DNA from 4 places in the Vibrio agarivorans genome. Region 1 is predicted to be linked to each of the others. Evidence: predicted binding sites of a transcription regulator. Region 1 holds the regulator's gene; each other region holds the start of a gene.

Region 1 (7,950 bases):
TGCCAAGCATTTTATCCAAAAAACGAACTCTGATAAGCCACCTAGTAATGAAAACACTTTCAATCAAAAATTGATAATCAGAAAATTATTCATTTATTGAGTAGACAGAACGCAAAAATGCCACCAGGGTCACTAGTGGCATTCAATCATTATTAACCAGCTCTACGCTTGTACAATTATGCTTCGGCTAATGTTTTTGTTGGTGCAGGGTTACGAATCAGGTGGTCAAATGCACCGAGACTTGCTTTCGCGCCTTCACCCATAGCGATGATAATCTGCTTGTAAGGGACTGTCGTAACATCACCTGCGGCAAAAACACCACTCATACTGGTTGCACCATGTGCGTCAATCTCAATTTCACCTCGAGGTGAAAGGGCAACACCAGAGTCTTTCAGCCACTCACTGTTTGGCACTAGACCGATTTGAACAAAAATGCCCGCAAGATCAATCTGCTTTTTCTCGCCTGTGTTGCGGTCAATATATTCAAGACCCGTTACACGTGTTTCATCACCTAACACTTCTGTGGTTTGTGCCATCGTGATGATGTCGATGTTTGGTGTGCTGTTGGCTTTGTCGATAAGTACTTGGTCAGCGCGTAGTGTGTCAGCGAATTCCAATACAGTTACATGCTCAACAATACCCGATAAATCAATTGCCGCTTCGATACCCGAGTTACCGCCACCGATTACCGCAGTGCGCTTGCCTTTAAACAGTGGACCATCACAGTGTGGGCAGTATGCAACACCTTTGTTGCGATACTCTTGCTCACCCGGCACATTCATTTCACGCCATCTTGCACCCGTGCTTGTAATCACTGTTCTTGAACGCAGTACCGCACCACTTTCCAGCACAACATGTGTGTAGCCATCTTCGGTGTCTTTCGCATCAATGATGTTTGCTGCACGCTGCTCTGTCATGACATCGACACCGTACTCTTTTACGTGCTCTTCTAGGCTAGCAACCAGCTTAGGACCTGTCGTTGCTTTCACAGAGATGAAGTTCTCAATCGCCATAGTATCCATAACCTGACCACCAAAGCGTTCTGCAACCACACCGGTGCGAATACCCTTACGTGCTGCGTAGATTGCTGCCGATGAGCCAGCAGGGCCACCACCAACCACAAGGACATCAAACGGTTCTTTCTCGTTTAGTTTCAGTGCTTGCTTCTCTGCTGCGCCCGTATCGACTTTATTTAAAATCTCAGCTAAAGACATGCGCCCTTGACCAAACAGTTCACCATTAATGTAAACACTTGGTACAGCCATAATATCGCGCTGCTTCACTTCATCTTGGAATGCTGCGCCATCTACCATAGTCGCTGTCACTAGCGGGTTAATTGCCGACATCATATTGAAGGCTTGAACCACTTCCGGACAGTTCTGACAAGATAGAGAGATAAAAATCTCGACATTAAGTGGCTTATTTAGCTGTTTGATCTGCTCAATTACATCTGCTTCCAACTTAATTGGGTGACCGCCACTGTGCAGCAGTGCAAGGACTAGTGATGTGAACTCATGTCCCATTGGCAGACCAGCAAAACCGATCGCCGTGCCTTTTTCTTCATTACGCACCTGCATTACAGGTTTGCGCTCACTTGCTTGATCATCGCGCTTCACCGAAATCTTATCGGTCAGTGAAGCAATATCTTGCGCAAGTGCATCGAGCTTGCCTGCGGTTTCGCTGTCATCAAGGCTTAGGACAAGCTCAACATGGTTTTTTAAGTTTTCTAAGTACGCTTTAAGCTGCTGCTTCATGGCTTGGTCTAACATGGGAATACCTGCTAACTGTAAACTGGTGACTACTGAATTTATGGCATCAGTAAGATTCAAAAAAGGATAATAAAAAAGGGTTATCTTATTGATGCTTAGTTATTTGTTTTTGCTGGATTATTGATTGAAACCTAGTTAACTAAGGTGCATACCCCACCCTTTAGGAGCAAGAAGCGGAGCATGCAAACTAGAGTCTAATCAAGGTTGATTAGATTTTACCTACTAGGTCTAGAGAAGGAGCTAGCGTTTCTTCGCCTTCTTTCCACTTAGCTGGGCAAACTTCACCTGGGTTGTTTGCTACGTATTGAGCTGCTTTCACTTTACGAAGTAGGTCTTCTGCGTCACGACCGATACCTTCTGCAGTGATTTCCATTGCTTGAATCGTACCTTCTGGGTCGATTAGGAAAGTAGCGCGGTCTGCAAGACCTTGACCTTCACGCATTACGTTGAAGTTGTTTGTGATAGTGCCAGTTTGGTCACCTACCATGAAGTACTCGATAGTACCGATTTTGTCTGAAGTATCATGCCATGCTTTGTGAGAGAAGTGAGTATCTGTAGATACTGAGTAAACTTCTACGCCGCGAGATTGAAGCTCTGCGTATTTCTCTTGTAGGTCAACAAGTTCAGTAGGACATACGAAAGTGAAGTCAGCTGGGTAGAAGAAGAATACTGCCCATTTACCTAGAACGTCTTGCTCTGTAACTTCTACGAAGTCGCCGTTTTTGAATGCTGTAGCGTTAAATGGTTTGATAGTAGTGTTGATCATGACTTAGTCTCTCTTTATGTGATTGTTTGACACTTCGCTGTGTCGTTGAGGTAATAATGCACTTGAGAGAGAAATTTTAGAAATTGTCTGTTTCTATCAAATCAATAGAAGATTCCTATCAAACATCATTGGCAATGCCTATCAAAAAGAAATTCATGAAAACAAGCACCTATTAAACCTCAACTAATAACAGGCCACAGAAAAAAGAATCAGAGCAGCCACCAGAAACAAAAAATGGAGCCTAAGGTTATAGGCTCCATTTTCTCATGTTGGGAAATCGCTCACGGCTAATCGCCTGCAAACATATAACCTTCACCATGTACCGTGACAAAAATTTGCGGGTTCTTCGGGTCGAACTCCATCTTTGCGCGCATGCGTCGAATCAGCACATCGATAGTACGATCATTAGGGGCATCGACTCGATGGCTAATCATACTCAATATACGATCGCGACTTAACACTTGTCTTGGATGCGATGATAGTGCAACCAACAGTTCATATTCCGCCTTCGTCAGCTTTACGGGTTCACCATCGCGGCTCAGAGCTCGGCGCTGAATATCAAATGTCCACTCACCAAAACGCACGAGATTATCATCTTGCTCTGGCTCTTCCTCTTTCACCGCCTCTCGTCCGGTCAGTGAGATACGCCAAAGCAGATTTTTTACCCGAACGAGAAGCTCACGCAATTCAAACGGTTTGGTCACATAGTCATCGGCCCCCATTTCTAGGCCAACAATCTTGTCTATGCTATCGGTACGTCCTGTTACCAAAATAATTCCGATGTCTGATTGTCCGCGTAACTCTCGCGTCAGCATCAAGCCATCTTCTCCTGGCAAGTTAATGTCTAGCATCACCAAGTCAACCTCAGCTTGCTGTAGACACTCTCGCATTTCTGATCCTGAACTCGCCTCACTTACTGTGTACCCTTCATTTTGAAAGTACCCAACAAGCTTGCTGCGTGTCACTAGATCATCTTCAACAACTAGAACGTGATAGCTCATGTTATTCTCTTTACTCGGAAATTACTTAGTCCCATTCATAATTAGACATATTTAGATTGTATTCAACCTGAAGATGCGCTTTATTCCGATTTTATTGATAAACAGCAAGCTCTCCCGGTCTTTCGCCGCCTACACCTTCATTTCAATAAGCAACTCTATGCTCTAAATTGGTAACTGAAAGTTGTTCGTCCCGCTCAGCGCTAAACACAATTAGCTATAAACCATCACTTTCTGACACAGATGCCGATAACACTATTCACATTTTCCCTTTATACTCCACCTATCAGATAGATAGGACTCTAATGAGCAACTGCATCAGAGTCAGATTATACTTAAAACTTATCCATAGATGATTTGGAGCTTCGTGTGATTGAAGAGATCAAAGCGTTCAACGAAAAACGCGCAGAGATTTATTGGTGGCTGTCTAGCCTATTCGCCAGTGAGCTTGATGAACAAGGACTTGAGCAATACCAAAGCCCTGAAATTCGCGCATTCTTGGCAGGCCTTGGTGAAAATATTCAGCTGAAAAAGCCCGTTGATAAGTTGGTGGATGCACTCAATCGCCTACAAGACCGTGAAGATGCCCAGCTTGAGCTTTCCGCAGATTTCTGTGAACTGTTTCTAAAATCAGATAAAGAAGGCGCGTTGCCTTATGCCTCTATCTATTTGGACAAATCGGGTAACCTCAACGGTAAGCCGGCTGAAGAAATGACCAAAGTCTTAGCGGCTCACAACATTCAAGTCAGCCAAGCTCTGAACGAGCCCGCAGACCACATTGCAATAGAGCTCGATTTTCTTGGTAACCTAATCATTCGCTCAAACGAATTAGAACAAGAAAAACACCTTAATAGTGCCTTGGTTGAACAAGCCGAGTTCATTCGTCAACATATCTTGAGCTGGACCCCGCAATTTAATGCACTTTGTCAGCAAAAAGACGAGTTTGGCTTCTATTCTGCCGTGAGTAGTCTATTAGTTGCATTTCTTGAGCTAGACTGTCTATATCTACTGGACGAACCATCTTAATCAAAAACGATTAAGATTGCGTCGCTAACGATAGCAGTCTAGAATACTCGGATATTTTTAAACCGCTTTCGATAAAGCGGTTTTTTATTTGGTTTTTTCCCTAGGCGACTACCGCAACACGGCTCATATTTGGTTGAAGACAACGCTGAGCAACGTGCGGTAAATAAGAAATACAATTAAGGACCACTCCTATGGCCACTATTAAAGATGTTGCGCGTCTTGCCGGTGTCTCTACTACCACTGTATCGCATGTCATCAACAAAACGCGATTTGTAGCTGAAACAACTCAAGAAAAAGTAAATAAGGCAGTAAAAGAGCTTAACTACGCTCCTAGTGCTGTCGCTCGTAGTTTGAAATGTAATACCACGCGTACCATCGGTATGCTGGTGACTCAATCTACCAATCTATTCTTCTCTGAGGTTATCGACGGCGTAGAAAGCTACTGCTACCGTCAAGGCTACACACTTATCCTTTGTAATACGGGCGGTATCTACGAGAAACAACGTGACTACATCCGCATGCTCGCTGAAAAGCGTGTTGATGGTATCTTGGTGATGTGTTCAGACCTGACTGAAGAACTGAGTGAAATGTTAAACGGCCACCCTGATATTCCTAAAGTGATCATGGATTGGGGTCCTGAAACATCACAAGCCGATAAGATTATCGATAACTCGGAAGAAGGTGGCTATCTCGCAACTAAATACCTTATCGACAATGGCCATAAAAACATCGCTTGTTTGAGCGGTCACTTCGAGAAGGCGGCTTGTAAAGAGCGAATTAACGGTTTCCGCCGCGCGATGGGTGAAGCAAAACTTAACGTTGTGGAAGACTGGATTTTAGAAGGTAATTTCGAGTGTGATACTGCGGTATTAGCGGCAGATAAAATCGCAGCGATGGATGAAAAGCCAACCGCTGTGTTCTGTTTCAATGACACCATGGCTTTAGGCCTAATGAGTCGTCTACAAGAGAATGGCATCCGTATTCCTGATGATATGTCTGTTATCGGTTATGACAACATCGAGCTTGCAGAATACTTCTCACCACCACTAACGACCGTTCACCAGCCGAAACGCCGTGTGGGTAAGAATGCATTTGAAATCCTTCTGGAGCGCATCAAAGACAAAGAGCACGATAAGCGTGTGTTTGAAATGCACCCAGAAATTGTTGAGCGTTTAACGGTACGCAACCTTAATAATTAAGCGTCTGATTTCATAACAAATTTAATAACCCTGACACTATGCATACAAATGCAAAATGTCAGGGTTATTTTTTGGAATCAACATCACACTATCGATCTTGAAGATGTGATACCTATTCCGCTTTTCATTATGCTCTCTTAAAGCCACGCACAGGGCAAACCATCTGAGAAGGTGGGACGCAAAGCCTCCGGCCTTAACCAGTCATTTTATTCATGTTTATGATATAATTATGGAAAGGTAGCGGGGTTGCCGATGGTAAAACTACACTAGCATAACCTTTCTATGACATAAGTTTGTGTTGTTTTTGCTATTCTCTCGGGCCTGAATTTGGTGGCGTGAATGTTTCTTCACCGAGATTACAAAGCATGGATAAACCGATATTAAAAGACTCGATGCGCTTATTCGAGCAACTTGGCAGTGTCAAGTCCCGATCAATGTTTGGCGGCTTTGGCATATTCGTCAATGACACCATGTTTGCATTGGTTGTCAAAAACAAACTGCATGTGCGTAAATGTGCTGCGTTGGATTCTGCTATTTCAGAACATAAACTGGAACCTTACGTCTATGAAAAGCGTGGTTTCCCCGTTGTCACTAAGTATTTTCAACTGCCAGACACCTGGGTCAATGAACAGAATCAACTGCTAAAGGTTGCTCAAGTTGCACTTAAAGCCGCAACTGAAGACAAGATAAAGCAAGAGACAACCAAGCCACAACGCTTGAAAGATCTGCCAAATCTTCGCCTAGCGACCGAGCGAATGTTGAAAAAAGCAGGAATCGAGACTGTCACCCAACTTGAAGAAGCGGGGGCGGTGCGCGCTTATCAAGCCATTCAAGAATCCCACACGACGCCTGTTAGCTTAGAGCTGCTCTACTCTCTTGAAGGGGCAATTCGTGGCACTCACTGGACAGTGATTCCACAGACACAACGTGAAAGCCTAGCGAATCAAATAAACTAGCCAATCGGATTTTATAAAATAAACAAAGTCAGCTAATTGCTGACTTTGTTTATTTTGATTGAAAGAAATTTAACACCTATCCTGTCTCTATACGTAAGTGATTCATCATCTTAAATCAGCGACAGGAGTCAACGTGATGAGCAAACTCTTAAACCCCAAAGTCATTATTGGCTTAGTGCTCGTAACAATCATCATCATATTGGCGACTCAATTTGGTCAATATCTCACATTAGAAAACGCCAAAGCGCAACAAGCTGCCCTTCGTGGTTTCATTGATGAAAACTTTCTTACTGCCGCAGCAATCTATTTCTTTGCCTATGTCGGAATAACCGCCTTCTCTGTTCCTGGCGCTGCCGTAGTGACCTTATTGGGTGCAGCGCTATTCGGCTTTTGGACGAGCTTACTACTGGTCTCTTTTGCCAGTACTATTGGCGCAACGTTGGCGTTTTTAAGCAGCCGCTTTTTGCTTCGTGATTGGGTACAAAGTAAGTTTGGCGACAAACTGAGCGTCATCAACCAAGGCGTTGAAAAAGATGGTGCACTTTATCTTGTTTCACTGCGCTTGATCCCGGTGTTTCCTTTCTTTCTAATTAACCTTCTAATGGGACTCACCCCAATCTCGGTCGGTCGCTTCTACCTATTTAGTCAACTGGGTATGCTGCCTGGTACTGCGGTTTATCTCAATGCCGGTACACAGTTGGCGCAAATCGACTCACTAGCCGGCATCATCTCCCCATCAGTTTTAGTGTCTTTTGCGCTGCTAGGGTTATTCCCGGTGATAATGAAGTGGGTGATGAACCGACTTGATCAAAAACGTAATGTTGCCCCTAGCAAATAGTTAGCGAGAACTCATGAAGATTTACTTTGCGAAACACCCACCAGAAGCGCACATTGTAGCTCAGATGCTACAGCAGTCGGGTATTGAGTGTGAGGTCCGTGGAGAGTCTCTATTTAGCCTACAGGGTGAATTACCCTTTAATGAAGAGACTTTCCCTCATGTTTGGCTAATTGATATTGCTAAGCATGCACACGCACAAGAACTGGTTGAAGAGTACCTTCGCCAACGCAATGAGGTAAAGGATTGGCAGTGCCTAGAGTGTAACGAAGAAAACGAAGGGCAATTTGGAGCTTGCTGGCAATGTGGAGCGACCGCTCCACATTAATTGATTCTATGGGCTCGACAAAACTATGTTAGCGAGTAAACCTATGCGAGCGAGTGACGTTGAATAAATCCGA
Region 2 (7,950 bases), on a different contig from region 1:
AACCTAGAAAATACCCATCCGTTTACCCGAGAGTTGTGGGGGCGATATTGGACATTTGCTCATAACGGGCAACTGAGTAATTTTCAAGGGTTGCAAACGGGACGCCATAGACCTGTAGGGCAAACAGACAGTGAGCTGTCATTTTGTTGGTTATTAAACAAGATGGAGCAGCAATACCCAGAGCCACCGCAGGACATGGTCGGTGTTTTTCGTTTTATCGCTCAGTGTTGTGATGAACTCAAAGAGTTGGGTGTATTTAACATGCTGCTGTCAGACGGTGAGTATGTGATGACCTATTGCACCAATCACCTTTACTGGATAACACGCCGTGCACCTTTTGGAAAGGCGACCTTGATTGATGAAGATGTCACAATCAACTTTCAAGAAGAGACGACACCAAGAGATGTGGTTTCCGTTATAGCCACACAACCACTGACCGACAATGAGCAATGGCATCGAATGAAACCGGGAGAATACGGTATTCTTCATTTTGGCGAGCTGATTGACGGCAACGCCAATCAACTTGATCATATTCCCTTCGCTGCGGCAAAACCGGGGAATCAAGCTCCGACAGAGCCGTTAGAGTGATAAGCTCAAGGCATTAAAAAAGGTAGTGAGTTCACTACCTTTTTCTTTATCTATGGGAGAGTAACAAGACTCACTATTCAGGCGCGTGACCGTGAATACCCAATTGCTTGCCATCTAAGAAGGCTTTGCCTTGACGCATCTCCAAACGGTCTTCAACAAACCACTTAGCCACCATCGGATAGATGTTGTGCTCTTGTGTTTGAACGCGTTCAGTCAATGTTGCAACGGTATCTTCTTCAAAGATAGGCACCTTTGCTTGAAGAACGACAGGCCCGCCGTCCAGTTGCTCTGTTACGAAATGTACGCTGGTACCATGCTCCTCATCGCCAGCATGGATTGCACGCTGATAAGTATTAAGACCAGGGTATTTAGGCAGTAGCGACGGGTGAATGTTGATCATGCGACCAAGGTAGTGGCGAACAAACTCGCCACTAAGAATGCGCATGTAGCCAGCCAAGATAACCAAATCTGGCTGGTATTCATCCATTTGACGCATGAGCTCTTTGTCGAATGCGTCACGAGTATCAAAATCTTCAGGGTTGAGGTGTTTGGCTGCAGCACCTGCAGATTTTGCTCTCTCTAGGGCATAAGCTGTTGCTTTGTTTGAAAAAACAGCGGTCACTTTGCCATTATCAATGTTGGTTTCACAAGCATCAATAATCGCCTGTAAGTTAGAACCATTCCCTGAAACTAAAACAACAATACTTTTCATGCCTAGTTGATCTCTACCTGCTCTTCGCCTTCTTGAGCGGTAGCAATCTCACCAATAACCCATGCATTCTCGCCTTCAGCTTTAAGAAGCTCAACAGCCGCATCCGCTTGGTCTTTTGGTAGAGCGATTACAAGGCCAACACCACAGTTGAATGTACGGTACATTTCGTGTGTGTCTACGTTGCCTTTCTCTTGTAGCCATTTAAAGATAACTGGCCATTCCCAGCTGTTGCCATCTACAACCGCTTTCGTGCCTTCAGGAAGAACACGAGGAATGTTTTCCCAGAAACCACCACCAGTGATGTGTGAGATAGCGTGAATGTCATGCTTCTCAATCATCTTAAGTGCTGATTTGATGTAAATTTTGGTTGGTTCTAGAAGGTGTTCACCGATAGTGCGGCCTTCTAGCATTTCGCCTTTATCAGCGCCAGAGACTTCTAGAATTTTACGAACTAGAGAGTAACCATTTGAGTGTGGACCGCTTGAACCGACCGCAATCAGTGCGTCACCTGCTGCAACCTTTGTGCCATCGATAACGTCAGCTTTCTCGACAACACCCACACAGAAGCCAGCAACATCGTAGTCGTCGCCTTCGTACATGCCAGGCATTTCAGCAGTTTCACCGCCGATTAGCGCACAGCCTGCTTGGATACAGCCATCAGCGATACCAGATACTACGTCTGCAGCGGTATCAACATCCAGTTTGCCCGTCGCGTAGTAATCTAGGAAGAATAGTGGCTCAGCACCTTGTACGATGAGGTCATTCACACACATTGCTACCAAGTCGATACCAATCGTGTCGTGCTTATTTAGGTCTAGAGCGAGACGAAGTTTTGTACCAACGCCATCAGTACCAGAAACCAAAACAGGCTCTTTGTATTTAGTTGGAAGTTCACAAAGGGCACCAAAGCCGCCAATACCGCCCATAACTTCAGGGCGACGAGTACGTTTTACCGCACCTTTAATACGATCAACCAATGCGTTACCCGCATCGATGTCTACACCAGCGTCTTTGTAGCTAAGAGATGTGTTATTACCACTCACGGAGAAATCCTCGGTAGTTAGTTGGATGTGAAAACGGCGCTATTCTAACAGTGCTTAAATACAAAGAGCAAACGTTTGCGCAAAGTTTTTTATATGCACGTTTGTCTCAAATATAACGCACCCACGGATGCTAATCGTCGGTAAAGAGAAGGTTAGAGATTTGATACGATGAAACGGATGAGAGAGAAAGTCGGTGTTGTTTGATTAATCTGATCAGTGCTAGGCGTTAGTGCTCTGAATTGTCGTGACAAATCATCGTTGAGATAGAAGAAGCTAATCGCATATCACTGACATGGGTTAGTTGTTGTACGTGAGCTTTACCCTGCCCATTTGTCTTTATAAGCGTTATAATCGTTGAGTTTACTGAACTAGTCGGAGAAGAAAATGAAAGTTGTTGAAGTGAAACACCCACTTGTTAAGCACAAAATTGGATTGATGCGCGAGGGTGATATCAGCACAAAGCGTTTTCGTGAGTTGGCAACAGAAGTCGGTAGCCTACTAACGTATGAAGCAACGGCAGACTTTGAAACTGAAAAAGTGACTATTGATGGCTGGAACGGCCCAGTAGAAGTCGATCAGATCAAAGGTAAAAAAGTAACGGTTGTGCCAATTCTACGCGCAGGCCTAGGTATGATGGATGGTGTCCTTGAGCATATGCCAAGTGCTCGTATCAGTGTGGTTGGTATCTACCGTGACGAAGAGACACTAGAGCCTGTACCATACTTCAACAAGCTAGCTTCTAACATCGATGAGCGTATCGCGCTTGTTGTTGACCCAATGTTAGCGACGGGTGGTTCGATGATCGCAACTATCGATCTTTTGAAAGAGAAAGGCTGTCAGCACATCAAAGTGTTGGTACTTGTTGCGGCGCCAGAAGGTATCGAAGCACTAGAAAAAGCGCACCCAGATGTTGAAATGTACACTGCTGCAATCGATGAGAAGTTAAACGACAAAGGTTACATCGTGCCTGGTCTTGGTGACGCGGGTGACAAAATCTTCGGTACTAAGTAACTCAATAATAGATACTTAAGTATGATTGAATCAAAAGGGGGAAGCAGCTGCTTCCCCCTTTTTGTTGATTAGACTGCTTAGCGTTTTAAGCTCAGCGTACCGGGTTTACGAGGCTTATTGCTTGGCGTGTTGGCCGTTTCCCCTTTCGGCTTGTAGTAAGTCTTGCCTTTGCTTGGTGCGTTACGATCAGAGCGCTTGTCATCGTCACGGCGTGAATCAGCAGGTTTACCACGACCTTTTTTCGAGTTTGGCGCGTGACGGAATTCATCGGCATTACGGCCTTTAAACGTGCGCTGCTTTTGATTGCGGCGTGCGGTTGAGTCTTGGTTCTCTTCACGGCTATCAAATAGCTTTGCATCTGTAGCTCGGCGAATACGCTTGCCTTTCGCATCTAGTTTCGATGCTTCTTCTGTGCTTGAAGAGGATTCGCACATCGCAAGGATTTGCGCGACTTCAGCTTCTGTCATATAGCGCCATTGACCGTTTGGAATGCCATCTAGGCTGATGTTCATGATTCTCACACGGCGCAGCTTAAAGACTTCGTAACCAAGGGCCTCACACATACGTCTGATTTGACGGTTCAAACCTTGCGTTAATACGATTCGGAAGGAGAATTTAGTCTCTTTAGTCACTTTACATGGCAAAGTAACGGTGTCGAGAATAGGCACACCCTTCGACATATTATCGATGAAAGCTTGTGTAATAGGCTTATCAACACGCACCACATACTCTTTCTCGTGGTTGTTTCCGGCACGAAGAATTTTGTTCACGATGTCACCATCGTTGGTGAGAAAGATCAGGCCATCAGAGGGCTTATCAAGGCGACCGATAGGGAAAATACGTTGGTTGAGTCCGACAAAATCAACGATGTTACCTGGAATATCACGCTCAGTGGTACAAGTGATGCCTGTGGGTTTGTTCAAAGCAATATAGATTGGGCGTTGTTTGCTTTTCACTGGTTTACCGTCGATACAAACATCATCACCAGGCACTACTTTGGTACCGACTTCAGGTGTTTGACCATTGATAGTGACTCGGCCTTGCTCAATCAGTTTGTCAGCTTCACGACGAGAGCAAAACCCTGTCTCACTGATGTATTTATTTAGACGCTTTGCGTTATCTTGTGACATGTTGTTGCTCCTAACGTTTCACAACGGTGGTGGTATCGATCTTTTAATATAGGAATAAAAGAGATTATTGAATCGCCTTCTTTGCTCTAATACAAACGAATAGCTATCAGAGCAAAAAATAGGCGAGGGATTCTAGCACTAGAGTGGTGGTTAGCCTAACCGTTTTTGATGACGCTCGCGGTTCTCTATCTTCTTGTCGTTACTTTTACGCAACAGCACGTAAACGGCTCCTGTTCCTCCGTGAAAACGTTGGGCACTATGAACACACTGTACGTCTTTTATCTGGGTTAACCAATGAGCGACAAAACTCTTAGTCAATGCTGGTGGATTAGAACGTTCCCCTTTCCCATGCACAATTACGACGGTGCGTATGTCCATACGAATGCACTGCTTGAGGAACTTAACCACCTCATCACGACTCTCTTTGAGCGTTTTACGATGAAGGTCAAGGCGTGCTTGAATTGGATATTTTCCTAAGCGCAGTTTGCGATAGACACCTTCTTGCACACCATCACGCTTAAACTCAATCATGTCATCGGGCTTAAGCATCGGAGCATGATCAATGGAGAGGTGTTCGGGGTCTTTGTCTGTTAACCATACTGCAGCCTCTCGTTTAGCCAGGTGTGACTCAGTCACTTCAATGCATTTTTTGTGTTCTGCTGTATCGTTATGGAGAGGTTTAACATCGCCCATCATTTGTTGAAATAGGGCTAGATCATCATCGTGATTCATGGCTGATAATCCGTATTGATTGTTGATAGCAGAATTATACGAAAAGTGATGAAGAAAGATAATAAAAACCGGATTAGATACAGGATCTAATCCGGTGCTAAGCAGAGTTCAATAGAACATGCGCGAAGCGACTTAGTGAGGAGATTCGTCGTTCAAAACCTTATAGATGAAGAAACCGCCGTAAAAGAGCATCAGGCTAAAAGCAGCGAAGATAACTATCATTGAAGAGAGTTCAACAGCGTTGCCAAACAGCAAGTCAAGCCAGAAGTTCATCGTTTCTTCCTCTAAGTAGCGAAGACAAGGCTTACGTTAACGGCTGGATAAATGAATGGTTATGATCTGGATCAATCGTTAACGGGCTGTGGCTTTTATGTTTAAAGCTATGCGCCTTAGCTCACGTTTTGATGCTTTTCTATTCGATCGGATGCCAAGGAAATAAAAAACGTAAAAATAGTGCTCTTTAGGGGTTGCACCGAAAGTTTTTCGCGGTATTATACGCCTCCATTCGGTGAGACAGATAGTTTCTCAAGCGAATGTATCTCGGTGAATAGCGCAGCTTGGTAGCGCATCTGGTTTGGGACCAGAGGGTCGGGGGTTCGAATCCCTCTTCACCGACCACCTTCAGAAAGCCCGCGTATTTACGCGGGCTTTCGCGTATCAGGAATAAAGAAAAGCGCATGCGGGACGTGGGCTGGAGCGCCAGTCCGATCGAATCCCTCTTCACCGGCCATTTTTAGAAAAGCTCGCTTTTATAGCGAGCTTTTCGCGTTTCTGAAATATGGAAAAGCAGGTTGAAGGGGAAGATCACAACGGGTGTGTTTTGGTGCTCAGGTAAGTGGGAGTACAGAATTCAGAATACAGGGTCGATGTCTCTAACATCTGTATTCTGAAATCTGTATTCTAAATACTAAAAGCTTCACTAAACTCTCCTTCAACCTTCAACCTTCAACCTTCAACCTTCAACCTTCAACCTTCAACTTACCTATTATTCCCCCCCAAACTCACACCCTGCTGCTGAACTATTGGAAATCTGTGTCACTTCAAACCCACGCGCCTCGAGTAATTCGCGTACATTCCCTTCGCCAACAAGGTGAAGGCTGCCTACGACGACAAAGTAATTGCCATCTTCGATGGTGGAGTCTTGGCCTTCAAGCGGTTGTTTTTGGTTGAGGATCTCTGCCCATGCTTGGTTGCGATCATCAATAAAGGCTTTCTCTAGTTCAGGGGACATCTCGGATATATGGGCGAAAGCTTCAAGGTTGGATTCATCTCCGGCATCCCAAGTATCAATGAGACAGCGAGTAAGCTGCTGGGTTTGATTGAACTCTTCCATAAAGGCGGTCAGCATCTCTAAGCCCTCATCGGGTTGCTTAGCGATGAGGTCAATTTGAAACTGCAGTGACTCTAAACCGTAGATTGGGGTTTGTTGTGATGTGGCCTGCTGCATAAAGTGTAAATCAACCCCTTTATCTGGTGTGTAACCGAGGCGCTGTAGTTGGCTCATTTGTAGGCTCATTGCGGCCATCCAAGGCGGGAAAGATTGCACGTCTTCAATTTGCATGCCGCTCATGCGAGCAATTCGACCTAGCCGTTCAAGCTGGCTGTCGTTGAGTTGCTCTTTCACTGTCGTGTTTGCGCTAGGGTAGCGAAGCTGTTTTGCTTCTAGTGTATTCGCTTCAACGATTAGGCCATCTGCAGCTTGCAGTCGCTGGGTGAGTTTGTCAGGCATTGGATACATTGAGTTATCTCCAACATGCACGGAGCCAACGAGGGTATAGGACAGCCCCTCCTTTTCTGCAAACCATGAAAGAGGTTCTGCTTGTGCAACGTGAGACAACAATAACAGTAGAGGGCTGAGCAATTTAGAGTAAGACATGAAAGTGAACCTTGATTGACGCTATATGCACCTAGTGTAAAGGTTCCTAGGGAAGAGTAGAGAAAAATTAACGGCAAAATTGTAAAAATCGTTCTCCCTTGCAAACAATTGACGTTTTTTCTTGTGATCGCGTTCATGATTCTTATGGCGAGGTTGGTTTCACTCGAAACTGCGCTGATGGTTTTTGTGGCTACGATATTAATTGTGCCGTGTTTTGCGTGACTTATATCTCATTTATTCCGTCAAAATAGTATTGTCGAATTTGACGTTGGATCTAATTTATTGTTTTAAAAGAAATTATATAAATTCACATTTGTGGTTTGTGAAGGGAATCAATCATTTCAGCTCTTAATTTATTTCGATAAAAAAGTTTGAGTAGATTAGAGAAAGATTCAATAAATTATAGGTTTGTAAGATGTTCAAATATTCTCTTATCACTACTGCAATGGTCACGGTATTAGCGGGTTGCTCGGCGACAAGCAATACTCAACAAGATGCGATTCAACAAGAAGCGGTCGATGCGTTAGCCACCCATCTCGATATCCAATATCAAGTGCTGACAAATCACGGTGCGGATGATGGTCTCGCTTGCCAAGACTTAGGTGCTGAATGGGCGTCTTGTAATCAGGTCAATATGACATTGACAAATCAAGGCTCAGCAATAGATTCAAGCGATTGGGCGATCTATTTTCACAGTATTCGATTGATTCTTGATGTCGGTAATGACCAGTTTAAAGTGACACGAGTGACGGGCGATCTGCATAAACTCGAGCCAACGGATAAGTTTGATGGTTTTGGTGAAAATGAAGAAGTTGTCATCCCGTTGATTGGCGAATATTGGCAGTTGTTTGAAACAGA
Region 3 (7,950 bases), on a different contig from region 1:
CGACAGTTGCTCCTTGCAGCAATGGGGCAGGGCTTTTTCTCGCTAACGATTGGTGGATGCTCAATGCTGATTTATGGTTCGTATTTGAGTAAAAAAGAGAGCCTGCCGAAGGCGGCGATGAGCGTTGCGGTTGTCGATTCAGCCGTCGCTATTATTGCTGGCCTTGTGGTGATCCCAGCGATGTACGTCGCTATGAACCAAGGCGTTGAAATTTATGCCGCTGATGGCAGTTTGCTGAACTCAGACACGCTAGTCTTTACCGTACTGCCCCTGATGTTTGAGAGCCTAGGGCTTTTGGGACAGCTCTTTGCAATTGTGTTCTTCTTGTTGCTTACTATCGCGGCGCTAACGTCTTCGATCTCGATGCTGGAGTGCCCAGTCGCTTTAGTGTGCGAACGGTTCAACACTCAGCGCTCAACCACGACTTATGTGCTGGGTAGTATCATCGCACTGTTCAGCTTGGTTATTGTCGCGAACTTCGGTCAACTGTTTGGATTGGTTGCGATGGTCGCGACACAGTATTTACAGCCTTTCGCTGCAATGATGATCTGTTTATTTGGTGGTTGGGCTTGGAGTCGAAGTGCTAAGTTGGCTGAGATAGAGCAGGGAGATGCAGACTTTAAACACAGCCTGCTCGGTAAGGTGTGGCCAATCTACGTGAAAGTTGTTTGCCCAATACTTGTTGGGGCGATCATTTGGGCTTCGTTTTTTTAAGTGAGTTGATAAATCGAGCTGTGATGTTGGAATAAAACAAAGCCGAGCAGGTTAAATTGCTCGGCTTTGTAGTTCTTGGGTAATTTGACGACGAGTTAAGGGTTCTTAATCTCGATAGCACCAGTGGTTAATGGCTCATCTTCGTTTGCGACTTCAACAATAAACTCATCGACGACTTGTTCAACTTGCTCTTCATCTTGAGTGAAGTAGGCCAGATGGAAGATAGCATCACCTTCGTTAACCAGTGGAAGGGTTTGCTGACCGATCACAATGCCGCTTCGATGCGCTTTGATCGCTACTTCACTGTGACCCAGTGGTGAGGCGATGTAGGCGATGATTTGGCCTTTTTCTACCTTATCACCGAGTGATACTTGGGTACGTAAAATACCGTCGTCTTCTGCGCGGATCCAACTTGTGGATTTTGCAATCACCGGAGTCGGTAACTTTTTACGGCTTGCACGCAGCATACCAATAGCTTTCATCACTCGTTGCACGCCGATGAAACCCGCCGAGATACAAATCGGTTCGAAACGCAATGCTTCACCTGCCTCATAGGTTAATACAGGAATACCTAAACGCTCGGCTTCGCTGCGCAATGACCCGTCACGTAGTGGTGCATCGACAATCACGGGAGTCGCGAATGCTTTAGCGATACGTAGCGTTTCTGGGTTGCTCAAGTCAGCTCTGATTTGTGGTAAGTTAGTGCGGTGTATCGCCCCGGTGTGGAGGTCGAGGATATAATCACACTTGCCCACCAATGCATCAAAGAAAGTATGAGCGACACGCGAAGCCAAAGATCCTTTTTCACTACCTGGGAAGCAACGGTTGAGGTCACGACGGTCAGGTAGGTAACGTGATTTGTGAATAAAACCAAACGTGTTGACGATCGGTACTGCGATTACCGTGCCCTTTAGTTTCGTTTCATCAAGCGTATCAATCAGCTGTCTTACGACTTCTACGCCATTTAACTCATCACCGTGAATCGCTGCATTAACCATAAGCACTGGGCCTGGATATTTGCCGTTTATCACTTCAACCGGAATTGAGAGTGGTGAGTGGGTATAAAGTTTAGGTCCCTCAATTTCAATCACAGAGCGAGACCCTGCTGGGGTCGATTCCCCCAGCAGTTCGAATGGTTGGTTGAATTTAACCTTTGCCACGAGTTTGCGTCCTTTTGCTAGCGGCGTTTTTCTCGATGAAATCGATGATCATGCCCGCTACATCTTTACCAGTTGCTGCTTCGATGCCTTCTAGGCCTGGTGAGGAGTTAACTTCCATCACCAATGGGCCTCGTTCAGAGCGAAGCAAGTCAACTCCTGCTACGTTCAGCCCCATGATTTTTGCCGCTGCAACCGCAGTACGGCGCTCTTCAGGAGTGATTTTTACCAAAGAAGCTGTGCCGCCACGGTGTAGGTTAGAGCGGAACTCGCCCTCTGCACCTTGACGCTTCATCGCAGCGATCACCTTGTCACCAATAACAAAGCAACGAATGTCAGCGCCGCCTGCTTCTTTAATGTACTCTTGCACCATGATGTTGGCTTTCAGGCCCATAAACGCTTCAACAACACTTTCCGCTGCTTTACGCGTTTCAGCGAGAACAACACCAATACCTTGTGTCCCTTCAAGGAGCTTGATGACGACTGGCGCGCCGCCGACCATATCGAGCAGGTCTTTAACGTCATCAGGCTTGCTTGCAAAACCTGTGATAGGCATACCGATGCCTTTACGTGACAAAAGCTGCATTGAGCGAAGCTTGTCACGAGAGCGAGTGATGGCCACCGATTCGTTGACTGGATACACCCCCATCATTTCGAACTGGCGTAAAACCGCTGTACCATAAAAGGTAACAGATGCGCCAATGCGAGGAATGATGGCATCAAAATCGATGAGCTCTTCACCCTTGTAGTGAATTTGAGGTTTTTCAGAGTTAATGTTCATATAGCAACGCAGTGCATCAACCACTTTTACCTCGTGACCACGCGCTTGAGCAGCTTCGATTAGTCGACGAGTAGAGTAAAGTTTTGCATTGCGAGATAGGATGCCAATTTTCATTAATATTACTCCTCAAATTTCACTAAAAATGATTCGGTCGGGTCGACCAAAATACGGTTTTCCATTGCCGTTCTACCCAAAAGCATACGGAAAGCCATGTTGTCGCGGTTGGTGAGAGTGACTTCAATTGGCCAGCTCTGTTTACCGATTTTCAGTTCTGTCTCTATTACCCAGCGCATGGTTTCGTGACCACCAGAGTCTCTTACCAAACGCTCATCAATAACTTTTGCTTCACAGACGATTTCTGTTTGTTCGTCGTGTTGATTTGGGTGTACCCAAAATCTCACCCACTGCTGATTTTTGCCGTCTTGTTGTTTGTCAAAAGTTTCAACTTTGAATGCGTGGATACAGGACGTTCTTGCTCCGGTGTCCACTTTCGCTTTTATTTTTTCAATTCCTAATTGAGGTAGGCTTAGGTATTCACGCCAGCCAGTGATGATTTTTTCTTTCATTTTGGAGTCAACCAATAATGCAAATTAAGGTGCCTATTCATAGTGATTAAGTCATAGCGAATAAGCGTGATTTCGTTCAGTGCAAACTAATCTAAGTAAAGCACTTCATCTTGATGGCGCGGAATTTATCAGCGATAACTCGGACTGACTAACGAATAAAAATTACCTAGACGACAAATAATATTTATGCAACAGGGGAGGGAGGGGTGATAGCTTGGTTTAAGTTGTTGAAAATTAATAAAAGAAAAGCCGAGCGATAGCTCGGCTTAAAAAGGTTAGCGTTTATGCTTTTTCAGGAATAGCGGCGAGTAGTGAGACCATTTGTTGCCAGAAAAGGTCAACCGTATCGATTTTCACCTTCTCATCTGGTGAGTGCGGGAATTTAATCGTCGGCCCGAAGGACACCATATCCATGTCAGGATACGGCTTCTTAAACAGTCCACACTCAAGGCCAGCATGAATCACCATTATGTTTGGCTTATGGCCATAGATGCCTGCATACATATCACGGAAAATCGCCATGATCTCTGAGTCGGCATCAGGCTTCCATCCTGGGTAAGCGCCGTTAAAGCTCATATCGGCACCAGCAAGTTCGGCAACTGAGTGCAACATACCTTCGACTTGGCTACGACCAGAGTCGATGAGAGAGCGGATCAGACACAGTACCGTAATTTTGTCGTTTTCTGTGGTAATCACACCAACGTTCAGTGACGTTTCAACCACGCCTTCAATCTCATCACTCATACGAATAACCCCATTCGGGCAAGCATTCAATGCGGCAATGAAGCGAGCCTGAGAGGTAGGCGCGATAGCCAGTTGCTCTGTGCTGATTGACTCGTTGAAAGAGACAATGTCAGTCTCAACTTTACCGAGCTCCTGCGTTAGCAGTTGTGTGTAGTGGCTAAACAGCTCATCCAACTTGGCTAGGTTGCTTTCAGGAAGAGCAACCGTCACGAATGCTTCACGAGGAATAGCATTTCGCAAGCTGCCACCACGGAATTCGATTAAACGAAGATCCAGCTCTTTAGCGTGGCCTGCTAAGAAGCGGCCAAGCAGCTTGTTTGCGTTGCCGCGACCGGTGTGGATATCACAACCTGAGTGGCCGCCTTTGAGGCCTTTCAGTGTCAGTTGCTGAGTGACATAACCACTTGGAATCGCTTCACGCTCGAGGGTAAATGTCATTGCACCATCGATACCTCCAGCACACCCCATATACACTTCACCCTCTTGCTCAGAGTCAGTATTTAGCAGGATATCACCTTCAAGCCAACCAGATTCAAGGCCGAATGCACCTGTCATCCCGGCTTCTTCATCGATAGTGAGCAGCACTTCGAGTGGACCGTGCTCAATATCATTAGCATCAAGAACAGCAAGGCAGGAAGCCATGCCAATACCGTTGTCAGCACCAAGAGTCGTCCCTTGAGCCGTTAGCCACTCACCATCGATATAAGGACGGATCGGGTCAGTGGTGAAGTCGTGTTGCGTGTCTTCGTTTTTCTGCGGCACCATATCAATATGCGCTTGTAAAACGACACCTTTGCGATTTTCCATCCCTGTCGTAGCAGGCTTCTTGATAAAGACATTGCCGGTTTGATCGCGCTTGACTTCAAGGCCTTTGCTTTGAGCCCACTCGACAATATGCGTTGCCAACGCTTCTTCATATTTTGAAGGGTGCGGGATCGAGCAGATGGTGGCAAAGAAAGGCCAGATTGGGTTTGAAGTCTGAGTTTGAATCTGTTTGAGGAAATCAGTCACAGGAATGCTCCTTAAAAGGCGAGTGAAATGTGTTCTCACCATGCAGTTATTGTTGTTGGGTCACTGGCATATGCATGGTTGATTACACTGAGCTTTACTTAGGGGTTAGCATATCACTCTGTTCGATGGATGCAAAATAGCGGGTACAGTGCTTGAATCAATGGCATAGGTGATGAGTTGCGCACGGGTGTTTGTAATTTACTTACATAATTATCGATTTACATACGAATTTTGATGTTTTTGTGATTTTGATCGTTATTATTGTTGTAATAAATTTTCAGGGTGGTATATTTATCACCGTTGCTTAGGCAGCTGTAAATGCTCAAAGGATGAGTCCGATTTATCGCCTCCAGGGAACCGAGAAATCATTTTTGTTTAATTTTGATTGATAGGTGATAGCGATGAAAGGTTTACCTTCTGCAATGTTCTGGAATAACAAGGGTGTTTTCACCGGTGACTTTGCATACCCAACAAGCTTTGGATACTAAGTTTGTTACTTGAACATTTTGTTCAACCCCCGATTTATTTGGAATTTTATTACAACCTAACTTAGGTTGAACGATTCTACCGCCACTCCTACTGAGTGGCGTTTTTTTTGCCTGAATAAAAATCAAACGGCAACTGGCATATTTTCTCTATGTGCGCCAAATTTCATTTCAATAAGCCGATTTCATCAATGTAATCCATTTCACCTTGAAAAATAAGAGTGAAAGATTACAACATGGTGCGTTTTTTACTCATTTTGTCGTTAATAGACTGTAGAAAATAAAGTCATGATTTATAAGATCTAATTATTGATATGCCGCTCTTTAGTCGAACTTTTGAGTATGTAAATTGAATTTTTCTTAAATCTTATGACTTATGTCAGTGGAATTTGCAATTTGATAACTTTATAATCCCGACCAATCGTTTACGCAACCGTTTACTTTTCCGCAAAAGGATTAATAAAATGCTCGAAAGGCTATTTAAACTCAGTGAAAATGGCACAAATGTCCGTACTGAGATTATCGCAGGTATCACTACATTCCTGACCATGGCGTACATTATCTTCGTCAACCCAGCTATTTTGGCTGATGCAGGTATGGATCGCGGCGCAGTTTTTGTCGCAACGTGTCTTGCCGCTGCTATTGGCTGTTTCATCATGGGCTTTGTCGCTAACTACCCAATCGCGCAAGCACCAGGTATGGGTTTGAATGCCTTCTTCACCTACGCTGTTGTTCTCGGTATGGGTTACACCTGGCAAGTTGCTCTGGCAGCAGTATTTGTCTCGGGTATTCTATTTATCCTTTTGAGTGTCTTTAAAGTCCGTGAGTGGATTATCAACTCGATTCCATTGTCATTGCGTACGGGTATTTCAGCGGGTATCGGTCTTTTCCTTGCCTTTATCGCACTAAAAAATGCGGGCATTGTGGTTGATAACCCAGCGACATTGGTGCAGTTGGGCGATATTACCTCTATCCAAGCGGTATTGGCTGCTTTTGGTTTCTTCTTGACTATCGCGCTTGTACATCATGGTTACAAAGGTGCTGTAATGATGGCTATCTTGGCTGTTACTGCACTTGGTCTTGTGTTTGGTGATGTTCAGTGGGGTGGCATTATGTCGACACCACCAAGCCTGGCACCAACATTCATGCAGCTAGATTTCTCAGCAGTTTTTGAAGTTGGTATGATTTCTGTTGTGTTTGCTTTCCTATTCGTTGACCTGTTTGATACCGCGGGCACCTTGGTAGGTGTATCACAAAAAGCGAATCTGATTGATAAAGATGGCAAGATTCCTCGCCTTAATCGCGCACTACTTGCAGACTCAACAGCAACGTCGGTAGGTGCGGTATTAGGTACGTCAAATACAACGTCTTACATTGAAAGTGCGGCAGGTGTTGCGGCAGGTGGTCGTACGGGTTTGACTGCCGTAGTCGTGGGTATTTTGTTCCTGCTTGCGCTGTTCTTTTCGCCACTTGCTGGTATGATTCCGGCATACGCGACAGCTGGCGCTTTGTTCTACGTTGCTATTCTTATGATGTCTGGTTTGGTTAGTATTGACTGGCGAGACCTGACAGAAGCAGCACCTGTTGTTGTTACTTGCTTGCTGATGCCTTTGACTTTCTCAATTGCAGAAGGTATCACGCTAGGCTTTATTTCATACGCTGCGATCAAAACGATGAGTGGCAAGGGCCGTGACGTTTCTTTGAGCGTTTGGGTTATGTCTGCTATCTTCGTTGTGAAATACATCGTAGGTTAATACCACAGTAAATATTTAGGTTTGAATAATGAGCAATAAATTCATCATCACTTGGGATAACATGCAGAATTACTGCCGTCAGCTAGCTGAAAAACAGATGCCAGCAGAGCAGTGGAAAGGCATTATCGGCGTTAGCCGTGGCGGCCTTGTTCCAGCGGCTATCTTAGCTCGTGAACTGGGTATTCGTTACGTTGATACAGTATGTATCTCTAGCTACGATCATGACCACCAACGCGATATGAGCGTACTTAAAGCGCCAGAGCACGATGGTGAAGGCTTCCTAATCGTTGATGACCTAGTAGACAGCGGTGACACTGCACGTAAGATTCGTGAAATGTACCCGAAAGCTAAGCTTATCACTGTATGTGCAAAGCCAGCTGGTGTTGACTTGGTTGATGAATATATCGTTGACATCCCTCAAGACACTTGGATTGAGCAGCCTTGGGATATGACAATCCAATACATCGAACCTATCAACCGTAAGCACAAGTAGTTTCTTACGTAGATTACAGTTCTTACGTTGATTACAGTTTGAAACTAAGCTCTCGCTAAACGCGGGAGCTTTTTTTTTATGAAGGATGTACTATGGTTCGGAGTAAATTAATGGGTACCCCTTCATTATGACCAAAGATACACAACCTTCACCTGCAGAGTCGGGTAAACCTCAAGAAGCTGCCACCAAGAACTTATCTGAAAAGCTCTTCACTACTCACAAACAAGCGAAAGAAACCTCAGCGT
Region 4 (7,950 bases), on a different contig from region 1:
GCTCTATCGACCCTGACTGCTGACCAAAGGCAATATACCCATGTGCTTTTAGCCAATCGCGTAGCTCATGGTTATATTCGCCATAAGGGTAGGCAAACAGCATCGGCGCGTGACCAATCTCCTGCTCAATTCTTAACTGGGCTTGTTCAATGTTACGCGTCGCAGATTGAAACCAATCTGTATCTTGCAAAGACTCTCGCACCAGAAAAGCATGATCAAGCGTATGGTTGGCAATCGTTGCGCCGTTTTTCGACATCTCGCGCAACTGTTCCCAATCACAATAGCCCTGATAGTTGGCATCAACTGGATCGGTCGTAACAAAGACGGTGAAAGGCAGATTGCGTTCTTTTAGGATGGGGTACGCGGTGTCGCATACAGAGCGAAATCCATCATCAAACGTGAGAGCCAGTCGCTTTTGTTGTGTCTCTTGACCTGACTGTACCTCCCGAACCGAAGTCTGCAAATCAACGATTTCATATCCCTGCTGTTCAAAGGCATCTAACTGTTTTATAAAATCATCCACGCGTGTTGAGGTAGAGTGTGGTGTTGAATCGTCGACATGATGGAAAATAAGAACATTGAGGGCATCAGCATTCGCTGCCGATGTAAACATAAGTAAAGGAAGAGTAAAAAACTTGTGGTTCATTGATATTGGGTGTCAGTTAGATCATTGATATTCGCCAAATGATAGCAGGTTTCTTTGTTTCCTTAGCGTCAGTTGATTGTCAATTCTCTCCTTTCGTGTGTTGCTCTAGTCGGTAATATCCCGAGATTAGGCATTTTCTGACTTCGAGCGGTTTAATCTCCATGCCCTTTGTCGCTAGCTTTGATAGAATCTTGTTTTTACATCTAAAAGTCGCTCAAATGGCCCTAAAACCCACCATCTATAAATTTCGCGTCTCACTAAGTGATATGAACCGCGATCTATACACATCCAGCAACCTAACCATTGCGCAGCACCCTTCTGAAAATGAGCGTCGCCTTTGTGCTCGCATTCTGGCCTATTGCCACGGCTACACAGAAGATCTTGAATTCACTAAAGGGTTAAGCACCACCGATGAACCTGATTTATGGGAAAAAGAACTTCACGGGGATATTCGCCGTTGGGTCGAGCTTGGTGAGCCTGATCTGGATCGTGTAAAAAAGGCCTCTCGCATTGCAAGCAGTGTCTCTGTTTATGGCTACAACACATCCGTTGATCAATGGTGGCAACAGAATCAAACCAAGATTACCGGATATTGTGACGGAATTTATCAGCTAGATAGCGATGGGTTGGATCAATTTGGTCAAGCGTTAACACGCACGATGGATCTGTCTGTTATGCTCAGCGGCAATGATATCTATGTAGATACGGGCTCTGAATCGATTACTGTTACTATCAACACGCTCTACGCAAAAGAGTAGTCATATGATGAGTGAAAACAGCCTACATTCGCAGATTTTTCAACTGGGCTTTGTGTTACCTGCCCAGTCACCTTCTATTTCGATATCAGAAGCTGACTTGCAAGCGATAGTTGAGCATCTGACGCCGCTGTATGAAAAAAGCATCGTTAAAAAACCTAATTTAACGACACCTGAAAGGCTGCTTGGGCTGTTTTCTTATCACCATCAAGTCGTGTTGGGAGAGTTTATTGAACAGCGTGAAGCGCTACAAAAGATGCAAAACGTCTTCAAGCAGCACCTTGACGTTGACCATCAAGACAAATTTTCTGCCCCAATTCTCAAGCAGCTATGGCTAGCGACTCACCTCTGGCTGTTTCTACAAGGACGGATGAACCTTGACTACAGCCTAGCCAACGATCACGCTACGCAGGTTGCCAACCATATCACCAGTATTGTTGAAGTCGACAGCAATAAACTTCGCTGTGAACTCACTCAAACTTATTATCAGGGAGTGAGTATTTATCAAGCCACAGAAACGAAAAAACCACTTTGGAAAAAGTGGTTTGAAAAGGTGCTAAACTAACATAGTTAACGGTTAAATTTTCGCGTTTGTCGAAAGCAACCGAGCTGTAGCTTGTATACCCGACAGATTATTTTCAATACCATCAACGGCTTTCAATAACATCGGATTCTGTTGACTCCTCTCTGATTTCGATGAGAAAAGTGAACCTAACGATGAACTCAAGCCAGAAGAACCGCTTTCAGTCATATAATAAAAATCTAAGTGATAACCTTGTTGATACTTCCACAAACAAGTATAGAGTGATTCATCACTATTTGAGTTGATGCTCTCGGTTTTTGCATAAACCAATGCACCAACACACGATGGGCGCTTCACCGCTTGATTAGACTTAAGTGACTTACTACCTACAGGGTTTACCAAAGTAAATCTTGGTGCCTCCTTGGGCAAAGGTGCTGGTGGCATATACTCCACCACCCTCTTGGTGTCACCTGCCTGATTTAGAGCCACCTTAATTGCTTCAGTTACAGACTGATAACTGACATATTCTGGAACATCAACTTGATAGACCGCGTATGTGTTGACATTCGTCGTCGGCCTTTCCGTAACCGAAGAACATCCTACCATGGCTACCATTGTCGCCACTGACAATAAACTCTTTTTCATTATTATTCCGTTTTATACACTTTTGTTACCTTTAGAGCCCCTCGGCAACAAAATGACCTAACCTGTTATAGAAAAGTCATTCTATATAAAACAGCATGCTTAATACAATAAATTTATATTACAATTTCTTCAATTATAATTCCCGAGAATAAAACAAACCTTACTCAATTAGAGCATGTTCCTTTGCATCATCAATCTTCTAATACCATTTACATTTCGAATGCTCAGCTGCTGAACTTCAGGTGATACGTCCACTTTGTACACGCTAAGATTGAGCATGCTTAAGTCATAGTTAAGTAGCGCCAGAGAAGTTCTCAGTTTAAGTTCTCCATTGTCCATACCAAAGTCTATTTCTACAAGGCGTTGCTGATGTTCATTTAGGCGCTGGTCCGGAATTAACTCAATATCGACCGGCGTAAACCAATCATCATCATCGTCTTGTAAGTTCTCAGATACCCCAATGAGATCAGGTTGACCAGAAAAGCGACTGATCACAAAGTCTCGGTAGTCACGATTCTTTTCGCAATAAGCGCGGACGTGCCACCTCAGCGGGGTTTGAACTAGTGTGTGTGGCGAGATAACACGTACTTCGGGGTGTGGATTACCTAACGACAGGTACTCAATTTCCAGTCTTTGTTGTTGACTGATTGCTTTGACTAGTGACTGCAATATCACCGGCTTAATATTGCGTGGAGGAGAGGACACGCTGGCGATGCGATCAAAGCCCCAATCGAAATGACTCCCCTTTGAAACCAAGCGTTGATTAAAAGCCAATAGATTCAAATAATCTTCTGCATTGCCACTAGTTAATACAGGTCGAAACATCGACGTTGGGCGATAGCCTTTTAGTTTTAGATCGTATTCCAAATTCCCCGGTGCAATGTCCGATAGATAGGTATTGATATCTTTTGAAGCTTGCTGTCGCCCAATATCAAAACACTGACACAAATGATTTGTTGTCAGGCGTCCCTCCCATAAAGCAATAATTTCCACCAAACGATAGCGGTTTAGACGATCGTGACTATAAGCACTGAGATCAGGTTTGTTCTTAGGTTCGAGAGACATAAGTAAATATCAAAAATAGATGAATGCCTCATAGTACCACCCTCCTTAGCCGCAGGTGAATACTGCTCAAATATACATACCAAACCCACTCATTGAGCTCGTAAATACCGGAGTTAGAACTCATTTGTTCAGACCTGTCTATTCAGGCGACATGCTAATTTAAGTGTCACTTCGCAAGCCCGCAAATGCTCTTTATTCTGTTGTTCGAAACATTAAAGAAGGATTCAGCATTGAATAAAAACATATCTGAAATAGCATTCATCGACAAAGCAAAAGGGGCTCTGCTAGGGTTAGCTCTGGGAGACGCGCTTGGTACAACCCTTGAGTTCAAGCCCAAAGACAGCTTTGAACCTATCCATGACATGATTGGCGGCGGGCCGTTTGGTTTGCGCGCGGGTCAATGGACAGATGACACGTCGATGGCGCTCTGTCTTGCTGAAAGCTTGCTTTGCCAAGGAAAGATGGATACGACCGATCAAATGCAGCGTTATGTTCGCTGGTGGAAGCAAGGAGAAAACTCCGTCACAGGCCACTGCTTCGATATCGGAATCACCGTTTCAGGTGCCTTGAGTCAATTCATCAATACTGACAACCCTCTTTGTGGTTCTAGTGACGAGTTTAGTGCTGGCAATGGCAGTTTGATGCGCCTCGCGCCTGTTTGTATCTTTAGTCATCCTTATAAAGGTATTCGACTGACGAAGGCACTGAGTAATGCTAGCTTGAGCTCAATGACCACCCACGCCGAACAGCGCTGCGTGGAAGCCTGTCAAGTCATGGCCTGGTTGATGTATCAGTTGTTTCTTGATAGCAATCTCTCTAAAGCCGCGCTTTTCAAGCAACTCAAGCATGCATTCGACAACCTTCATCCAGAGATACAGGTCATTGTAAACGGCTCCTATCTTGAGAAAGATCGTAGTGACATTCGCGGAACTGGGTTTGTGATTCACTCTTTAGAAGCCGCTTTGTGGTGTTTTGCACATAGTGATAACTTCGAGCAGGGTGCCTTGATGGCAGCAAACCTCGGTGATGACGCCGATACCACCGCCGCCATCTATGGGCAACTTGCTGGCGCTTTCTATGGCATCGAGCAGTTACCACAAAAATGGCTATCAAAACTCTATTGGCGTGAAGAGATAGAAATGATGGCGCAATTGTTGGCAACTACGCCGTCATTACGTCAAGTGTCAGCATTCATTGCTGACATCAGAGCTGCGCCGGTTAGCAACAAGCTGTCAGTGCTCTACCAAGCGGCATATCAGCATAAAATACTCCTGAGCGACTATGCTTGGACTGACAACACTCATAATTCAACCATTGGGATACCACTCAACGACTCGTCAATCCCCTCTGAATTGCAAAAAAAGAAACGTGTGTTAATCGCCACTATGGGCCTTTCTGATTGCTGCCGCGCAGTAACGTCAATGACCCGGGGGGACCGCTTCTGTGGTGGCTTATGGGATAATCTATGCGTCGATGGTACGATTCAATTATGGCTTAATCGTTTGTGTGACCTTACGGGAGAAGTGCACATTTCTCTAACTGAAGATGACATTTGCTAGCCCTTAAAAACGAAGCCCACCTATTGGTGGGCTTCAGATTCTTGTTGTCTTTCCTTGTACTTTTTATAGAGATACATCCCTGAGAGCCTAATGATTTTGCTTGATAACCAGAACATTGAGACCTCATAAAATACGCATATAAGATACCTATTGCTGTCCGCTTTTTCACCTACCCGAAAGGATAAAACCACAACTCAACTGTTTAGTCATTTTCTGCGACAGCAACCCACAAAGCATTTTGTACATCACAACTTATTTAAACATTGCGAAACATAATCGTTATAAATTGATCAAATCAAGCAAACGTTTACTCAAAACATGCTAGTCTCCTACCGTTTTGATTTTTTCACTCATGTATAGGGAAATATAGCCATGTTGAATGCTATTCAGGGTGCACAAATGCTGTTTGTTGCTTTTGGTGCGCTCGTTTTAGTGCCGCTACTGACGGGACTGGACCCGAGCGTTGCGTTATTCGGTGCTGGTGTCGGTACGCTTCTATTTCAATTCATCACTCGCCGTACTGTTCCGATCTTTCTCGCCTCTTCTTTTGCCTTCATCGCACCTATCATGTTTGGTGTCCAAACCTGGGGCGTGCCAGCGACTATGGGTGGCTTGATGGCGGCAGGTGTGGTTTATGTCGCCATGGGTGGCCTCATTAAGGCAAAAGGCATTGAAATTGTACATCGTCTACTACCACCCGTCGTCGTTGGGCCTGTGATCATGGTTATTGGCCTCGGGCTTGCGCCGGTTGCGGTAAACATGGCCCTTGGCAAAACGGGTGATGGTGCGGTTCAGCTTATCGATGCCAATGCGGCATTATGGGTCTCAGCCACCTCCCTCATTACAACGATCGCGATTAGTGTCTTTGCAAAAGGGTTCTTAAAGCTGTTACCTATTTTCGGTGGCATCACTGTCGGCTACTCGTTGAGCCTAATTTTTGGCATTGTTGACTTTACTCCTGTTGCCCAAGCAGCATGGCTAGCATTACCCAACTTTACAACGCCTGAGTTCAACATCAATGCCATCCTATTTATGATTCCTGTGGCAATTGCACCCGCAGTAGAACACGTCGGTGATATGTTGGCGATTTCTAACGTCACGGGTAAAGATTATCTAAAAAAGCCGGGACTGCACCGCACAATCACAGGGGACGGTGTGGCGACGATTGCCGCTTCAATGGTTGGCGCGCCACCGAACACAACCTACAGTGAGGTCACGGGGGCAGTGATGTTAACTAAAGCGTTTAACCCAATCATTATGACATGGGCAGCCATCACCGCCATTGCACTTGCATTGATTGGTAAACTTGGCGCGTTGTTACAGACTATCCCAATTCCAGTTATGGGAGGCATCATGATTCTATTATTTGGATCAATTGCAACGGTTGGCCTAAACACCCTAATTAAAAACAAAGTCGATCTTCATGATTCACGCAACCTCGTTATCGTGGCGGTGACACTCGTATTTGGTATCGGTGGCATGGCATTTGGCGTTGGCGACTTCAGCCTTCAAGGGGTAAGCCTATGCGGTATCGTGGCAATTTTACTCAACCAAATTCTGCCTCGTCAGCTTGGTGAAAACCATGTTGTAGATAACGCACAAATGGAAGAAGACAAAGCATAAAGTCAGCTCATCATTTGGCACATTCGCGCCCTAACCTGCAGTTATACTGTAAGGTTGGGGCGTTTTATGTTGGCCTAACCTTAGTTTAGGCTGCTATAACTTTATTAGTTTTCGACGCTTTAGGGATTACTATGAAGTTCATCAGCTTGTCACTACTTACTCTACTCCTCTCTCCGATTTCACTCGCAGCAAATTATGGTGTTGAGGAAATTGCTAACGACCTAAACATCCCATGGGGGATTGAGTTCGTCTCTGATCATCAAATGATCGTGACAGAAAAAAGCGGACAGATTTCACTGTTAGACATTGTTTCAGGTGAGAAAACACAGCTTCATCAAGTAAACGATGTCGATACATCGGGGCAAGGTGGACTCCTCGATATCGCGCACATTCGAGACACCCAAGGTAACCTCACACTCTACTTTAGTTATAGTAAGACGAGTAAGAATGGGACGACACTTGCTATTGCAAAGGGGCATCTATCAAATAATGAGCTGTCCTCTTTTGAAGATATTTTTATTGCTGATGCCCATAGTGACACTTCGCGCCACTTTGGCAGCCGAATCGCGATTGTTAATGGATACCTCATGATTACCCTTGGTGATCGAGGAGAGCGTGACAATGGCCAAGATACGACAAACCATGCTGCTTCGATATTGCGTCTCGATTTAGAGGGTAACCCACCTATCGATAACCCCTTTTACCACCAGCAAGATGCCAGAGCTGAAATATGGTCTTATGGTCATAGAAACCCACAAGGACTCTTTTTCGATGTTGATACGCAAACGTTGTGGTCAGTAGAACATGGTCCGCGCGGGGGCGATGAAATCAATCGTATAGAAAAAGGTGCAAACTACGGTTGGGCTCGTGTGTCTCATGGGCGCGAATACTGGGGGCCTCTAGCCGTGGGAGAAGCAACAACCCTTCCTGGCATGGTCGACCCTGAGCTGGTTTACATCCCGTCTATCGCTCCGAGTAATCTTGTCCTTTATCGAGGTAATATCTACCCAGAGCTTGATGGCAAACTGCTGATTGGCGCGCTTAAGCTCGCTCACATCAATGTGGTCGACATATCGGGTAACACCCTGAAAGAATACAGTCGACTATTAGAAAGCTTAAACCAACGCATCCGAG

The links. The regulator PurR, encoded in region 1, represses purine synthesis genes. The targets are predictions, from matches to a motif close to TNANGNAAACGTTTNCNTNA.
Region 2: purM (phosphoribosylformylglycinamidine cyclo-ligase) is a predicted target of PurR. The motif match lies at 2,407-2,426, and genes of this name have one in related genera.
Region 3: QWZ05_RS16420 (NCS2 family permease) is a predicted target of PurR. The motif match lies at 5,884-5,903, and genes of this name have one in related genera.
Region 4: QWZ05_RS18385 (uracil-xanthine permease family protein) is a predicted target of PurR. The motif match lies at 5,489-5,508, and genes of this name have one in related genera.

Annotation. Positions count from the first base shown of each region.
Region 1 is NZ_JAUFQF010000001.1:34,597-42,546, reverse strand. It holds gene ahpF (alkyl hydroperoxide reductase subunit F) at 177-1,769, opposite strand; gene ahpC (alkyl hydroperoxide reductase subunit C) at 1,978-2,535, opposite strand; gene torR (two-component system response regulator TorR) at 2,823-3,536, opposite strand; gene torD (molecular chaperone TorD) at 3,906-4,559, shown strand; gene purR (HTH-type transcriptional repressor PurR) at 4,751-5,758, shown strand; cyclic di-GMP riboswitch class I at 5,902-6,012, shown strand; gene QWZ05_RS00190 (TfoX/Sxy family DNA transformation protein) at 6,124-6,714, shown strand; gene QWZ05_RS00185 (TVP38/TMEM64 family protein) at 6,851-7,552, shown strand; gene QWZ05_RS00180 (putative signal transducing protein) at 7,566-7,877, shown strand; gene QWZ05_RS00175 (alpha/beta fold hydrolase) at 7,919-7,950, opposite strand, start outside.
Region 2 is NZ_JAUFQF010000004.1:1,781,572-1,789,521, forward strand. It holds gene QWZ05_RS16665 (class II glutamine amidotransferase) at 1-588, shown strand, start outside; gene purN (phosphoribosylglycinamide formyltransferase) at 662-1,300, opposite strand; gene purM (phosphoribosylformylglycinamidine cyclo-ligase) at 1,303-2,343, opposite strand; gene upp (uracil phosphoribosyltransferase) at 2,728-3,354, shown strand; gene rluF (23S rRNA pseudouridine(2604) synthase RluF) at 3,432-4,484, opposite strand; gene smrA (DNA endonuclease SmrA) at 4,635-5,216, opposite strand; gene QWZ05_RS16695 (DUF3149 domain-containing protein) at 5,349-5,489, opposite strand; tRNA gene QWZ05_RS16700 (tRNA-Pro) at 5,758-5,834, shown strand; gene QWZ05_RS16705 (TraB/GumN family protein) at 6,202-7,092, opposite strand; gene QWZ05_RS16710 (beta-N-acetylhexosaminidase) at 7,508-7,950, shown strand, end outside.
Region 3 is NZ_JAUFQF010000004.1:1,722,055-1,730,004, forward strand. It holds gene QWZ05_RS16395 (sodium-dependent transporter) at 1-714, shown strand, start outside; gene QWZ05_RS16400 (succinylglutamate desuccinylase/aspartoacylase family protein) at 810-1,874, opposite strand; gene rimK (30S ribosomal protein S6--L-glutamate ligase) at 1,861-2,766, opposite strand; gene QWZ05_RS16410 (ATP-dependent zinc protease family protein) at 2,772-3,218, opposite strand; gene QWZ05_RS16415 (aminoacyl-histidine dipeptidase) at 3,501-4,973, opposite strand; gene vcdP (small protein VcdP) at 5,375-5,461, shown strand; gene QWZ05_RS16420 (NCS2 family permease) at 5,923-7,212, shown strand; gene gpt (xanthine phosphoribosyltransferase) at 7,241-7,705, shown strand; gene frsA (esterase FrsA) at 7,833-7,950, shown strand, end outside.
Region 4 is NZ_JAUFQF010000004.1:2,134,780-2,142,729, reverse strand. It holds gene QWZ05_RS18415 (polysaccharide deacetylase family protein) at 1-646, opposite strand, end outside; gene QWZ05_RS18410 (YaeQ family protein) at 865-1,404, shown strand; gene QWZ05_RS18405 (hypothetical protein) at 1,409-1,966, shown strand; gene QWZ05_RS18400 (hypothetical protein) at 1,979-2,569, opposite strand; gene QWZ05_RS18395 (BrxR family helix-turn-helix transcriptional regulator) at 2,738-3,634, opposite strand; gene QWZ05_RS18390 (ADP-ribosylglycohydrolase family protein) at 3,865-5,193, shown strand; gene QWZ05_RS18385 (uracil-xanthine permease family protein) at 5,566-6,816, shown strand; gene QWZ05_RS18380 (PQQ-dependent sugar dehydrogenase) at 6,948-7,950, shown strand, end outside.